2 regions of the Mycobacterium sp. FW102-FHT13B02 genome follow, and region 1 is predicted to be linked to the other one. Evidence: riboswitches for the same ligand, from Rfam matches in the RefSeq annotation. Region 1 holds a riboswitch; the other holds the start of a gene.
What was found. A riboswitch is a leader RNA that binds a small molecule or an ion and turns the genes downstream of it on or off. The one in region 1 is predicted to bind cobalamin.
Positions count from the first base shown of each region.

Region 2: linked by a shared signal. The riboswitch ahead of AC3WTE_RS09240 (ABC transporter substrate-binding protein) and the one ahead of AC3WTE_RS12700 (CbtB domain-containing protein) in region 1 are both predicted to bind cobalamin.

Region 1 is NZ_JBYTCM010000006.1:100,575-108,224, forward strand. It holds gene AC3WTE_RS12655 (hypothetical protein) at 1-153, shown strand, start outside; gene AC3WTE_RS12660 (alpha/beta fold hydrolase) at 154-912, opposite strand; gene mhuD (mycobilin-forming heme oxygenase MhuD) at 1,003-1,320, shown strand; gene AC3WTE_RS12670 (serine hydrolase) at 1,295-2,644, shown strand; gene AC3WTE_RS12675 ((2Fe-2S)-binding protein) at 2,610-3,188, opposite strand; gene AC3WTE_RS12680 (TetR/AcrR family transcriptional regulator) at 3,266-3,817, opposite strand; gene AC3WTE_RS12685 (DUF4334 domain-containing protein) at 3,883-4,350, opposite strand; gene AC3WTE_RS12690 (YbjQ family protein) at 4,521-4,931, opposite strand; gene AC3WTE_RS12695 (CbtA family protein) at 4,989-5,897, opposite strand; gene AC3WTE_RS12700 (CbtB domain-containing protein) at 5,913-6,128, opposite strand; adenosylcobalamin (AdoCbl) riboswitch at 6,174-6,262, opposite strand; gene AC3WTE_RS12705 (phosphoketolase family protein) at 6,411-7,650, shown strand, end outside.
Region 2 is NZ_JBYTCM010000004.1:241,756-249,405, reverse strand. It holds gene AC3WTE_RS09265 (3-oxoacyl-ACP reductase) at 1-131, shown strand, start outside; gene AC3WTE_RS09260 (MaoC/PaaZ C-terminal domain-containing protein) at 166-1,008, shown strand; gene AC3WTE_RS09255 (CHAP domain-containing protein) at 1,198-1,761, opposite strand; gene AC3WTE_RS09250 (ABC transporter ATP-binding protein) at 1,890-2,663, opposite strand; gene AC3WTE_RS09245 (FecCD family ABC transporter permease) at 2,660-3,649, opposite strand; gene AC3WTE_RS09240 (ABC transporter substrate-binding protein) at 3,670-4,677, opposite strand; cobalamin riboswitch at 4,746-4,931, opposite strand; gene AC3WTE_RS09235 (TetR/AcrR family transcriptional regulator) at 5,318-5,917, opposite strand; gene AC3WTE_RS09230 (glycoside hydrolase family 3 N-terminal domain-containing protein) at 5,943-7,130, opposite strand; gene AC3WTE_RS09225 (DUF2613 domain-containing protein) at 7,237-7,410, shown strand; gene AC3WTE_RS09220 (alpha-(1->3)-arabinofuranosyltransferase) at 7,361-7,650, shown strand, end outside.

The DNA of each region.
Region 1 (7,650 bases):
GCCATCACCCGAAATCCCGGTGCGCGTAATGGTTTCGGCAATTTCGCTTGGACCGACGTCGGCGACAGCCGAGAGTGGACAGGAGTCGGCGACAGCCGGGACCTGGCCCGCGCCGAGCACGACCTCGCCGCGGTGCGCTCCCGATTCGAATAGTCAGACGGACGCGAGAAAATCCGCGACCGCGCGGCGGTAGACGTCGGGAGCGTCGTCGTGCACGAGGTGACCGGCTCCAGGCACTTCCACATACGTTGTCTGGTAGCCGATCTCGGCCATCTTGCGCATCTGCCCCGGCGGCGCGACCGAGTTGCCGGCTTCGATGAGAAGCGTCGGCACCCGCACCGCGGCCCACTGCTGCCAGTAGTCGCGAGTGCCCCATTCGGCGGCGATCGCCACCCAGCGACTGGCCTCGCCATGCAGTCGCCAGCCGGTCTCGGTGCGGTCGAACGCTTCCAGAAAATAGCGGCCGGCTATCGGGCCGAACATGTCGAGAACGTGCTGTTCCGAATCAAACTCGACCGGCAGGGCGTGCGCCCATGGTTCCCAGGCACCGATGGTGAAGCCGACGAAATCCGCAGCCATGTCCTCGACCACCAAAGCGGTGACCAGTTCCGGATGGGCCGCGGCCAGACACCAGCTGTGCAACCCGCCCATCGAGTGCCCGATCATCCGCGCCGGGCGCCCCAGTGAGCCGACCGCGTCGGCCAGGTCGGCGACGAACCGTTCGGTGCTGGTCGGCTCCGCATCGTGGACGCCACGGCCACGATGCCACGGCGCGTCGTAGGTGTAGACCTCGCCCAGATCGGTCAGCCACGGCAACTGCCGGTCCCACGTCGTCCCGCGGCCCATCAGTCCGTGCACCAGCACAATCGGCTCGCCGGTGCCGCCTCGGGCGGTGAGCAGGTCCGTCGTCATAGACCTATATTGCCTGCGAGGGCGGGCCCTCCCGCACTGTGCCCATTGCGCGCCTCCGGCACGGCTGGGCAGCGCGGTAACCTGAACCACATGTCTGTGGTGAAGATCAACGCGATCGAAGTTCCGCCCAACGCCGGCCCGGAATTGGAGAAGCGGTTCGCGAACCGCGCCCACGCTGTGGACGGCCAGCCCGGCTTCCTCGGGTTCCAGCTGCTGCGCCCGGTCAAGGGCGAGAACCGCTACTTCGTGGTGACGCAGTGGGAGTCCGACGAGGCGTTCCAGGCCTGGGCCACCGGCCCGGCCGTCGAGGCTCATGCCGGGCAGCGGGCCAACCCCGTCGCCACCGGAGCATCCCTGCTCGAATTCGAGGTTGTGTTGGACGTTGCTGGTTCGGGCCAGCAGGCGTAAGACCCGTACTGCGCTGGCCACGGCCGGCGCAGTCATCGTCGTCTTGGGTGGCTGCAGCACGCCCGCCGCCGCCCCGCCGCTATCGAGCGCTGCCTATGGTGCGCTGATCGACATGAGCACCCCGCAGGGCATGCGGTCCCGGCAGACGATGGACATGCTCAACTCGGACTGGTCCATCGAGCCGGCCGGGGTGAAGACCCTTGCCGCGCCCGACCAGGTGGACGACATCACCTACCGGATGAAGTGGATCTGGTGGGACCGGCCGTTCAAGCTCACCGGCATCGACATCGGCGCCGGGCAGTCGACCTTGCACGTCAGCAACTCCTATGGCGTGAACCAGGACATCCAGCTGCACGTCGACGGCAAGGGCACCGTCGACCGTATGGAGGTCTCGCTGCGTCCGCCGCCGGTCAAGTCATGGGCCGACGTCGATGCGCAGATCGCCAAGTCCGGAGCCCACTACTCGTATCAGGTGGCCAAGGTCGTCGACGGCAAGTGCGTCAAGGTCGCCGGCACCAACGTCGACGAGCCGATGCCGCTGGCGTCGATCATGAAAATCTATGTGCTGCTTGCGGTTGCGCGAGCGGTGTCAGCCGGCACCCTCAGTTGGGACGACAAGGTCACTGTCACCGCAGAGGGCAAGAAGCTCGGTTCGGCCGGCATGGACAACCTGGCGCCGGGTACGCAGGTGACGGTCCGCGAGACCGCGCAGCAGATGATCTCGGTCAGCGACAACATGGCCACCGACATGCTGATCAACAAAGTGGGACCGGCCGCGGTCGATCAGGCTCTGGTCGTCGCCGGGCACCACGATCCGGCGAGCCTGACGCCCTACCCGACCATGCACGAGCTGTTCTCCATCGGCTGGGGTAAGCCCGATGTCCGCGACGAGTGGAAGAACGGCACCAAGGCCCAGCGCACCGCACTGCTGCAGCAGGTGAGTTCCCGCCCCTACGAGCCGGATCCGTACCGGACGCGCACGCCTGCATCCAGCATCGGGGCGGAGTGGTACGGCAGCGCCGCAGACATCTGCCGCGAGCACGTCGCGGTGCAGGCTGCCGCTGTCGGGCCCGCAGCACCGGTACGCGACATCATGTCGAAGGTCTCCGGCATCGACCTGGACCGCACCAAGTGGCCGTACCTCGGTTCCAAAGGCGGCAATCTGCCCGGTGACCTTGGATTCAGCTGGTACGCCGTCGACCACACGGGCCAGCCGTGGGTGGTGAACTTTCAGCTGACCTGGCCGACGTTCAAGGGGCAAACCGCGGCGCAGTGGCTGCTGAGCATCGTCAAGCAGGCGTTCGACCTGATTCCGGTGCGGTGAGCACACAGTCGCCGCAGCATGCCGCCCGGTCGCCCGCCAACTTGTAGATCAGGCAGCAGCTGTTACGCCGGAAAGCCGGCCCCGACCGCAGTGCGCCGCCGTCGACCCTGGGGTCTGCGAGCACCGCGTCGGCCGCGTGTCGAGCCATCTCGGCCAAGTCCTGCCGGACCCGGCCGACCTGCTGGGCTGCGCTGTTGGCCGCTGATCCCACGTTGCCCCACAGCACTTTCTGGCTGACGCCGAATGGTCCGAACGCCTCGGTGATGGCGTCGACGGCGGGCGGCCCCGGGTTATCCGCTGCCGTCACCGCCAGCGGGTACGGCCCGCCCAGTTCGTCCTGCCAGGCCAGGTCGGCCAGCGACCACGAAACCGGCTCACCGAGAGCGGCAGCGCCGATCATCGGCGCGATCAACCGCGCCACCAGCCCGAGATGCGCGACCGACGCGGCGACACGAGTCTCCGGTTCCCCGTTGCCCATCAGTGCATGCCGCACCTTCTGCACGCGAGCGGCGAGCGTGTCCGGATGGTCAGCCAGCTCTGACATCGGCCGCCACGGCTCTGCCGGCGAATCCTGCTGCCGCACAATGGCAAAGAAAGGGCCGAAGGCGGCCAGGTGGTCATTCACCCGCCGGGTTGCCGAACCAGCCGGCGGGCAGCTTCGGCGACGGCGGCCCGACGCACCGCGGCGGTTTCCGGGGACATCGGCTGATCGACGATGCGGTCGATACCGAAACCGCCCGCGGCGAGCGCGTAGGTCATGTCGTTGAGCAGGACCAGCAGATCCATCGGTCGCCACGACGCGTCGATGATGCCGCTGTGCTGGGCTTCGGCGATCCGGTCGAGCTTGGACTGGAAGATGCGGCGCAGCACGTGGTCACCGAACATCCCGTCGGCAGCCTCCAGCTCGATCCAGCGCTGCAAACGGGCCCCGACGGGATCGGCCACCATGTAGTCGAAGAGCGCCACGGCGTACGCCGGGACGTCGTCAGGCTTGAAGATCGCGTCGTACGGAGCGTCCTGAATCCACTGCTCGACCACGGCCTCGAACAGGTTCTGCTTGCTCTGGAAGTAGCTGTACAGCCGTTCCTTGCTGGCGTTGGCTTCGGCAGCAATGCGATTCAGCCGGGCACCGGCAAATCCGAGGGCGGAGAATTCCGCCTTGGCGGCCGCCATGATGCGCTCACGTGTTGCATGCCCGGCCGCCCTCATAGCGCCTAACAGGGTAACAGCCAGCTACCTCACTGGTCGCGTTCGAGAAGAAAGTAGAACAGCTTGTCGTCGGTGCGCTGCCGCTTGCCGTTCATGATGCCCATCAGGGTGTCGTCGTCGACCCGCTTGAAATGGTCGAACACCGGCTGTCCGTCGTAGACCATGGTGCCGGTCACCTCGCCACGAAACTCGATGTCCCACAACGACGCGCCCCCACGGCTCAGGTCGCGGTTCGAAAACAGTTGCCCCGCTTCGTCATAGCAGACGATGGGCTCGACCTCGTTCATCGAGTCGAAGAACTTGCCGTACCACCGCGCCGCCTGGAGTTGGCCATTCATCTTGTGCCCAGTGTCGAACTCATCGCCTTTCCAGTGCCCCACGATCTCTGCCGATCTGACGGTGTCCAGCGAGGCCCAGATTTCGTCCAGTTCGGCCGGATCGACATGGGCCTGGCCCCGCAGTTCAGTGAAACGAGCACGGGCGGTATCGGCGTCCACAACAGCCTCCCAAGTCAGTTGGTTCGGAAACCGACTGTAGACCCGAACCAACCGGTTCGGCAACAATCAAATACTACGGCTACGTCAATAAAGTAGTCCGGACCGGCCCACGACGGCTAGCTCAATCCCCAAGCGGTCGGGTGATTGCCCAGATCTGGGCCCCGAGAGGACTACCCCGTCGGGCCCGGGCCGCCGGGGCCGCCTTGACCACCCGGTCCGCCGCCGTAGCCCAACTGCTGCGCCGTGTAGCGAGCCGCGTCGGTGACCGGAACCGCTTGCACCGCAGTGCCATACGCGCAGATCTCGGTCCAGACATCGCCGATCTCGGTGGTGTCGAACCGCATCGCGACGATGGCGTTGCCGCCGCGCGCCTGACATTCCTGGATGAGCCGGCCCATGGCCTCGTTGCGGCTCTCGGCCAGGTTCTTGGTCATGCCCTGCAACTCCCCGCCGAACATCGCCTTGAAGCCGGCGCCCATCTGCGCGAAGGCGTTGCGAGAGCGCACAGTCAGGCCGAACACCTCACCGCAGACGCGCTGAATCTCCCACCCGGGCAGGTCATTCGTCGTGACAACCAGCATGCTGCAACCTTTCGCTGTCGGTACGGGTCGAACTGTAGTGCGCAACGACCGCGATCGTCAGAAGGCGGCTGCCACATCGGTCGCCGGCACCGTCTTGCTGGTGCCCCCGAGGTAACGCTCGACGAGCCCACCGAACACCAGCCCGATGGCCGCCCAGATCAACGCCTGGTCGATCAGCGAGTACCACCGGAATTTCCACAGCAGGTCGGCGTCGAAGCCCGGATAGATGAGCTGGCCGGGGGCGTAGGCCTTGCCGTCGACCGTCACCGGAGTGGGGAAGGTGTTGGTGATCGGCTGCGGCGTCTCGGTTGCCGCGCGCGCGAAGCCGAACTCGCCGGCGTGCTCGACGTTGGCCGACAGGTCTCCCAGCGACGGCAGCGCCGCCAACAGCCCGCCGTACACCACGAAGAACCCGACCACCGCGATCGCGACCGCACGCGCCCAGCCGACCTTGCCGGAAAGCTTGCGCGCCGTGAACACCGCGAGCCCCAGCAGGGTCAACGATCCCCACACCATGCCTAGGTACAGGAAGCCGCGGGCCTCCATCGTGAACTCGTGACCGACGGCCGGTGGGTTCGACGGATACTTCACGAACGGCAGCAGATAGACGCCGAGAAAGCCGAAACCTGCGACGGTCCAGCCCAGCACCTTCGGCCGGACACCGAACCGGCCATGCAGCACCAGATAGGCGACGGCCACCAGGGCGCCCATCGCGACCGAGAACGCGATGATTCCGGTGGCCGCGCCGACGCCGGACTGAATGGCTCGGCTGAACAGCTCGGGCCCGTCCGGCTCGACGGGATGTCCCATGGCCGTGTGGACGGTCGACAGCACATTCATGCGGCCGGACTCGTAGTCGATGGCCTTGTCGATGGTGGGCTCAGCAAAAATCCAGGCAAACAGGAACCCCAAGATGCCGGCGATCAGGCCGGCGAGGGCTCCGCGCCCGATGACGCGGATTTCCACAAAGAGTCCCGTGGATCAGTGGCAGGGGAAGCCGAGGAAGTGCCGCGAGTCGTGGACCCACTCGTGAACCACGACGGTCTTGCCGAACATCGACATCATGCCCTCGTCGATGCCGACGAGGTAGTACGCCAGCATCGCCAGAAAGATGGTCACACCGAGCAGCACTGCCACCCGAGTGGCCGAGAGCGCCTTGGTCGATACACCCGGCTTGGAAACCGCAATACTCGTCATCGTCAAACCTCCTACGGGGTCACGCGCCCCAACTTGTTCGGTTCTGCACGACGGCGAAAGATCTGACTCGCCGCGGAGGGCTCACAGTGGCGCAACCGTGCCGGATTCTCACCGGCTTCCATGCGCCGTCGTACGCACAGGAATCTACACTGCGGCGGTTCCACGTGGAACCGGAAATACAATCCGGCGATTCCCGGCGTAATTTCCGGCGTAACACGAAGTTCGCCGAGTCGTGGGCCGGAGGTCCTCGCTTGTTTTCGGGTGGGCACCAACATACGTTTGATGACAGTGCAGCCGGTCTCATGGAAATCAGTCGATGACGCTCCGTTGAACGACGACACGCTGGCCCAGCTCGACCGCTGGTGGCGTGCCGCGAATTACCTGTCGGTGGGCCAGATCTATCTGCTCGACAATCCCCTGCTGCGCACTCCGCTGAGCCGCGAGGACGTCAAGCCGCGGCTGCTCGGACACTGGGGCACCACCCCCGGATTGAACTTCATCTACGCCCACCTCAACCGCGTCATCAAGGCTCGGGGCCAGTCGACGATCTACCTCACCGGACCTGGCCACGGCGGTCCAGGGCTGGTCGCGAACGCCTACTTGGAGGGCACCTACAGCGAGATCTACCCCGACATCAGTAGCGACGCAGAGGGACTGCGCCGGCTGTTCCGGCAATTCTCGTTTCCCGGCGGTATCCCGTCACACGTCGCACCGGAAACCCCCGGCTCGATCCACGAGGGTGGGGAGCTGGGGTATGTGCTCTCGCACGCGTACGGCGCGGCCTTCGACAATCCCGACCTGCTGGTGACCGCCGTGATCGGCGACGGCGAAGCGGAAACCGGCGCACTGGCCACCGGCTGGCACTCGAACAAGTTCCTGAATCCGGCCAAAGATGGTGTGGTGCTTCCCATCCTGCACTTGAACGGCTACAAGATCGCCAATCCGACCGTGCTCGCACGTATCCCGGAAGACGAGCTGCGGGCACTGATGATCGGCTACGGCCACACGCCGTTCTTTTTCGAAGTGGCCGACGGCGACACCGATCACGAGGACGCGCACCGGCGGTTCGCCACCCTGCTCGATGAGGTGATGGACGAGATCGTCCGCATCAAAACCGTTGCGCTGGAAGAATATCCCGATCAGATGCAGCGGCCCGCCTGGCCGATGATCGTGTTCCGCACCCCCAAGGGATGGACCGGACCGGCATACATCGACGGCAAGAAGACCACCGGGTCATGGCGCGCACATCAGGTTCCGCTGGCCAATGCCCGCGATACACCCGAGCATCTGCAGGTGCTCAACGACTGGCTGGCGTCCTACCGGGCCGAAGAACTGTTCGACGACGACGGCAGGCTGCTCCCCTCGATCGCTGAACTGGCGCCCGAAGGCCGCCTCCGGATGAGCGACAACCCGCATGCCAACGGCGGACTGCTGCTGAGAGATTTGCGACTGCCCGACTTCCGCGATTTCGCCGTCGACGTGCCGGTGCCGTGCGGCAGCGTCTCCGAAGCTCCGCGGGTGC
Region 2 (7,650 bases), on a different contig from region 1:
TCAACTCGCTGTTCCAGGGCGGCCTGCCGGTCGACGTGGCCGAGCTGATCGCCTACTTCGCCAGCCCCGCCTCGAATGCCGTCACCGGCAACACGATTCGGGTCTGCGGCCAGGCCCTGCTGGGAGCGTGATGAGCGCTTGCGCGAAGAACAGGAGGCAATAGCCATGTCCCAGCCAAACGGTCTTCTGAACATGGCACGGGCGGTGGCGGGTGCGCTGCCGTTCGTGTCGCGGGGCTCCACCCTGCCGGCCCGCACCGTCACGGTGTCGGGCTTGACCATCGACCCGAAAAACGTCTCCGAGTACGCCGCGGTGACTGGGCTGCGGTTCGGCGACACCGTGCCGCTGACCTACCCGTTCGCGTTGACGTTCCCAACCATGATGTCGTTGGTCACCGGATTCGATTTCCCGTTCGCCGCAATGGGTTCGGTGCACATCGAGAACCACATCACCCAGTACCGGCCCATCAAGGTCACCGACGAACTGGACGTCGCGGTGCACGCGGAGAACCTGCGCGAGCACCGCAAGGGGCTGCTGGTCGACATCATCACCGATGTCAAGGTCGGCAATGATCTGGTGTGGAGCCAGGTCACCACGTTCCTGCATCAGCAGCGGACCAGCCTGTCGGGTGAGCCGAAGCCGGAACCGGTCAAGCAGCCGAAGCTGCCGCCGCCCAACGCGGTCATCAGCATCAGCCCCGGCCAGATTCGGCACTACGCCGACATCGGCGGCGACCACAACCCGATCCACACCAGCTCCATCGGCGCCAAGCTGTTCGGCTTCCCGACCGCGATCGCCCACGGGATGTTCAGCGCCGCAGCGGTGCTGGCCAACATCGAAGGCCAGCTGCCGGATGCCGTTCGGTATTCCGTCAAGTTCGGTAAGCCCGTGCTGCTGCCGGCCAAGGTCGGGCTGTACGTCGACCCGATCGATGGCGGCTGGGAGCTGGCGCTGCGCAACCTGTCCAAGGGTTACCCGCACCTGACGGCGACGGTCACCGAGCTGTAGCTCGACGCGCGTACGTGATGGCCCGGGCGTGCATGGCGCGCCCGGGCGCGTCGGCTCTCCTATGACACTTGCGATTTGGAGCCGTCAACTTTCCTTGACCGTCAGGGACAGTTGACGACTCCAGGCGAAACATGTTGGTAGACAGCGCCAACCTCGATTCCAGCGAGCCCACCAGGCGACCGCTCGGCGTCATTCGTACCGGCCGAAACCGCGGATTCCGGGGTCGTTGGCGATCTTGTAGGTCGACAGGCCCACGTTGGTGCCCTCGCCGCCGCCGACTGTCGTCAGCGTGCCCTTGTCGTTGATGAGCACGATGTTGACGTGCTGGCCCTTCGGACTTGGCTTGTCGTAGAGCACCAGGTCGCCGGGCAGTGGCGAGTAGTCCGCCGGTTCCCAGCGCCCCTCGACGTGCAGATAGTCGGTGAGTGTCATGACGCCCGGGATGCGCCAGTGCCCGGAGTTGGGATTGGCGAAGGGTTTTCCGGATTCCCGCATGACCCAGCTGGCGAAGTCCGCACACCAGGGCTCGTCGTTGCCCTCTGCGTACTTCGACATGCCCGATTGCGCCGCGTATTCCTGGGCCAGGACGTGCACGACGGCTGCGCGCCCAGGGCTCAGTTTCGAGGTGTCCACGGCCGGGAAGTCCGGCCGGGCGATGTGCTCGCGGTAGCCGCGATATCCGGCCAAAGCGCCGACGCCCACCGCCACCAGGACAGCGACGACCAGCAGGATGCGCCACGCCCGTTTGTGCATATTTCCCAGATTAAGTGACCGACATGGTGCTATCCGTCGGCAATTTCCGGGCAGCGCCTCGCCAAGGTGAAGTAGATCGCGAAGATCGAGCGAATTCTCGCGATCTACTGCACGCTCGGCGTGACGAGCTAGGGCCGGAGGAGCTGGATCGCCGGGCGGCCGTCGCCGGCGCCATCGGGAATGACGTGTGCCGCGACGCCATAGACCGACGAAATCAGCTCAGCGGTAAGGACTTCGGCGGGCGTGCCCGCCGCGACCAGACAACCGTTATGAAGCACGACGAGCCGGTCGCAGAACAGCGCCGCGAGCGTCAGGTCATGCAGTGTCACCACTGACGTCACCGGCAGCGCGCGGATGAGTGCCAGCAGTTCGAACTGATGGCGGATGTCGAGATGGTTGGTGGGTTCGTCGAGGAGCAGTTCGCGGGCCTCCTGAGCGAGCGCCCGGGCCATCTGCACCCGCTGCTGCTCGCCGCCGGACAGCGTCCGCCAGTCCCGGTCGCGCATGGCCGTCGTCTCGGTCTGCTCCAGGGCACGTTCGACCGCGCGATTGTCGGCCTGCGTCTCGCCGGACCAGATGCCGCGGTGCGGAATTCGTCCCAGCCGCACGATCTGTTCGACGGTCAGGTCCAGCTCGGTACTCACCTGCTGCTCGACCACCGCGATGCGTTGCGCGACGGCCCGGCGCCGATGGTCGGTGAGCGGACGTCCGCTGAGCAGGACCGCACCACCGTCGGGGTGCCGTAGACCGGCGAGTAATCGCAGCAGTGACGACTTGCCGGCGCCGTTGGGCCCGAGCAGCCCCAGCGTCTCGCCGTCGGCTACGACCAGCGACACCCCGTCGATGACGAGCCGTCCGCCGGCCGACCAGCTGACAGACTCGGCAGCAATCGGGCGCGTCATCGAAACCGCCTGCGCCGAGCCAGAATCCATATGAAGATCGGGACACCGACTAGTGCGGTCACCACGCCGACCGGCAATTCCTGCGGCGCGAATACCGTGCGGGCAGCGGCGTCGACCCAGACCAAGAAGATGGCGCCGGTGATCGCAGTGACGGGCAGCAGCCGGCGATGGGACGGCCCCACGATCATCCGCGCCGCGTGTGGCAACACCAGTCCGACGAAGCCGATGGCGCCGGCGGCACTCACCAGCACGGCCGTCAGCAGCGCCGTGGTCGCCAACAACACGGCCCGGACCCGTCGTACCGAGACACCCAACGAGGCGGCTGCGTCACGACCGAAAGCGAACGCATCCAAGGCATCTGAATGCAGCCGGCAGATCGCCAGGCAGACCGCACAGATGACACCGCACAGCGCCACCTGGGACCAGCCGGCCCCGGCCAGGGAACCGAGCAACCAGAACAGCACTCCGCGGGTCTGTTGAGCGTCGGCCGACGAGAACACCACCAACGCCGTGGCCGCCGAAAACAGCTGGGTACCAGCCACTCCCGCCAGCAGCACCCGGTCCTGCCCACCGCCGGAAACGGCGGCCAGCGCCAGGACCAGAACGAACGCGATCACCGCACCGACGAACGCACCGCCCGACAGCGTCAGCGCACCACCGATACCCGCCACCACGACCAGCACCGCTCCCGTGGACGCACCGGAGGAGATGCCCAGCATGAACGGGTCGGCCAATGGGTTGCGCATCAGCGACTGCAGTATCGCCCCGCAGATACCCAGGCCCGCACCACAGATCGCCGCCAACAGCGCTCGTGGCAGTCGCAGTTCCCACACGATGCCGTCGTCGATCGGCGCGATGTTCGCAGGGCGGCCCCAAACATGTTGCGCAACCACGTCATACACGTCCCCGAGCCCGAGTTCGGCGGGCCCGACGGTCATGGCCGCCGTGATCGACAGCGCCAGAACCGCGAGGCCGAGCGTCACCATCCCGCCGGCGCGCACAGCCGTCAGGACTTTCCACCCAGCCCGAACGCGCGCAGACCGGTTGCGACGGTCTCGACGGCGTCGACGTTGCGCAGTGACGGGTCCATCGCACTGGCAGGCAGCACGATCCACCGCCGTTCCCGCACGGCCCTCAACTTGCTTGCCGCCGGGTCGGTTTCGAGGAACTTGATCTTGGCTGCGACACTGTCACCGTCCTTGCCGCGAGTCAGGTCGGCGAGAACCAGAACGTCGGGATCGCGTTGCAGAATGGCCTCCCAGGAAATCTCAGGCCATAGTTGCCGGTCGTCGGCGAACGCGTTGCGCGCCCCGACAGCCGTGGTGATGATTCCGGGCGCACCGCAGCAGCCGGCGATGTACGGAGTTCTGGTACCCGCGTACCACCACATCAAAGAGACGTTGTCCGCTTTGAGCCCGTTTGTCGCGGACGCCATCCGGGCCCGCAATGTCGCCACCAGCTTTTCGCCGCGTTCAGGAACGTCGAAAACCTTGGCAATGTCGCTGATTTCGGCGTACGTGTCGTTGAGTGTCAGCGCGCGCTGCTGCGCCGCGTCCTGCCCACCGCACTCGCTGGAAGACTGGTACGTCGGCACCCCGAGGCGCTCGAACCGATCCCGCGGGGCGACGCCCTGGTCGGTGAACGACCAGTCGAACGTCGCGTAGACGAAGTCGGGCTTCTCCTTGAGCACCCGCTCGAATGACGGGAAATCCCGGCTCAGCACAGGCACTTTGGCGTTGTCGGCGGCCAGGTCGGGCCGGACGTCGTCGCTCCAGGACGCGGTCCCGGCCATGCGGTCGGCGAGCCCGAGCGCCAGGAGCAGCTCGGACGCCGGCTGGTTGATCGACACCGCGCGCTGCGGTGGCGCTTTCACCGTCACTGTGCGTCCGCAGTTCTGGAGGGTGACGGGATAGCCGGCTGTCGCGGCGTTGACGGTTCCGGTCGCCCGCGGTCCGCCACAAGAGCAGACCAGCGAAACAACTAGGGAGACAAGCACAATGGTGCGTCGAGACACGGCGGCGCCTTCCGATCCGGGACTCTGGTCGCGGAGTCCATGCGTGGGCGGGTTCTCGCGCCGCCAGGCCGCGAGAGCCCGAGCCAGCAGGTCTTCGGACTCGGGATCATCCAGCCGGAGCGCCTTCCCAGCCCACGTGGGACCAGTGGCCGTTGCTCCGCCTGTCCCCCTTACCGCTGCGCGTCAGTTCCGGGTTCGCACCGGATTCCCTGACCCAACCGCGTTGGGTTTCGACTGGCTCGAGTCGGACCATACCAGCGCCGCGGGGGTGGTATGCCTGGCGAGCAGTTCGCCGTGAGCATTCATTCTGCGCTGAGGGCGACAAATGTCGAGTGGACGCGGCCGTGAGCGCAGTGTCGACCGCGGCGCCCGGTTGACCCTGCGGCCACGGCGCAAAAGTTCGAGTACCCAACACCGCCAGCGCAGAGTCAACGCACGCGTGAGTGATCCTGCGGCCAGGGTGCGGTTGCCCAAGTGGCAACTGCGAATTGAAGCCGTCAGCAAACGTTGACATTTGTCAGCCCAAGCTGACAGCTCCCGGCGAAACATGCCAACAGAGAACGGTACTCAAGTTGCCAATGTGACGACTCGCGTCATGCCCGCGGCGCCACGCACCGCCCGCCGGGAAGGCCGAAAAGAGTCAGGACTCGGCGCGCTTGCCCTTCAGACCGCGCCAGAACAGGTTGATCATCAGCTCGGTGGCGTCGTTGACGTCGGTATCACCGGCGCTCACTCGCGACGCGATGGCCTCACCCGCGCCCACCAGCGCCACGGCCATCATCTCGAAGTCGCTGTCCGGCTCCGGGTTTCGCGTGCCGGTACTGAGCAGCCGGGCCACCAGGTCGATGATCTTCTCGCGACCCTCACGCACCGTGTGAGCGAACGCCTGCGAGCTGGTGGCCTGGGTGTACAGCACGATCCAGGACGCCCGGTTGCGGTCGATGTACGTCATGAACGACAGCACCGCGTTACGCAGCAGGTCGCGCGGACTCTGGGCGAAGTTGATGTCCGCCCGGACGGTGTCGACGAAGCGGGTCAGCTCCCGATCCAGGCACGCGGCGAACAGCTCTTCCTTCGAGCCGTAATAGAGGTACAGCATCGGCTTGGAAATCTCGGCCTGCGCGGCGATCGCGTCCATCGAGGTCTCGTGATAGCCGTTCACCGAGAACATCTGCACGGCGGCGTCGAGCATCTGCTGTTCGCGGACGGCCCGCGGCAGCCGCTTGGTTCCACCTGCCATCAGATCAGGGTATTCAACGAACAGCTCACTTCACGCATTTCGCGCCCGGCCCTTTCATGGCCGCCACCCGTAGCACCGAATTGTCGATCTGCGCCTGGTCCAGCTGCCCGGCCTGCGCGGCCGCCTCCAGCTTGTCCAGTACGTCCGGGATGCCGTCGGTGGTGATCCACAGGGCGACATCCGCACCGGCCTGCAGCGCCTTGAGCGCTGCGTCGGCAACGCTGTAGTGGGCGCTGATGGCCGCCATACCCGTCAGGTCGTCGGTGAACACCACGCCGTCGAACGGCGGGCCGCCGTACTGGCCGCTGCGCAGCAGGTCGTAGGCCGGCTTGCTGAGGCTGGCCGGATCATCGCCGAGTGTCAGGCCCGGCACCTGCAGGTGCCCGACCATCACGGCGACGGGCTGTTGCGTCGTCAACGTCCGGTACGGCACCAGGTCGTTGTCCTTCAGCGCCTCCAGCGGTGGCGTCTTCACGCCGCCGGTGTGCGAGTCGCCCGAGCCGTGCCCGTGACCGGGGAAGTGCTTGAGCACCGGGACCAGCCCCGCCTCGCGCAGGCCAGCGGCGTACGCACCGGCGTACTCGGCCACCTTCTGCGGGTCCGAGCCGAAGGAACGGTCGCCGATCACCTCGTCGTCAGCTTCTTCGGTGACGTCGGCGTCGGGCGCGAAGTCGACGGTGATGCCGAACTTGTCCTTCATCTGCTGCCCGCGGTCCTTGGCGATGGCCTCGACTTCGGCCGGCGTCTTGGTCGTCGCCAGCACACGCGCCGACTCCTGCGGCCCGATCAGTTTCTTCAGCCGGGACACCCGGCCGCCCTCTTCGTCGATGCTGACCGCCAGCGGCAGCGCGCCCGATGCGGCCTGCAGCGCGGGAATGGTGCCGTCCGACAGCATGGACAGGTCCGTCCAGCTCCCGATGAAGATGCCGCCGACCTGCTGCTGTGTCACCGCGGCGCGGGCATCGGCGGCGTCCTTGACGCCGACCATGAGCAGCTGGGCCAGCTTCTGCCGCAGCGTGAGGGTGCTGAGGAGGGCGTGCGGATCGCACGGCGGGGCGGTCGGCGCGGGGGCGTCCATGGGCTTGCTGGACGCGGCTGTGCTCTTGGCCGGGCTGGACGTGCTGGACGCAGCAGGATGGTCGGACGACGAGGAGCAACCCGCCACCAATCCGGACACCAGTGCCAGTACGCCGAGGGTTCGGTGCAGGGACATGGGATTCGAGCCTAGCCGGGCGACGACGGGGCCCTGGTCCCGCGATGACCTGGCAGCCGGCTGGCGAACACAGAAGCAGGCAGGTCGTCATGCTAGTTTGGGCGCCATGGACCGCTTCCTCGTGCCCGCCGGAGCCAGCATCGTGGTCGGTCTGTTGCTCGGCGCTGCAGCGGTCTTCGGCACCACGCTGATGCTGGAGCAGAACACCAAGCCGACGCTGCAATCGGGCGATCCAGCGTCATCGGTGCTCAACCGGGTCGAATACGGCAACCGCAGCTGATCCCGCAGCGCCGCTCTCCCGGCGCTGCCTATGGGTCGTCAGCGCGGCCGCACTGGTCCTGACGTTCGCCCAGTCACCGGGCCGGGTCTCGCCCGACACCAAACTCGATCTCACCGCCAACCCCGCGCGCTTCCTGGCGCGGGCGGCCAACCTGTGGAGCAGCGACCTGCCCTTCGGGCAGTCGCAGAACCAGGCCTACGGCTACCTCTTCCCGCACGGCGCGTTCTTCCTCGCCGGTGA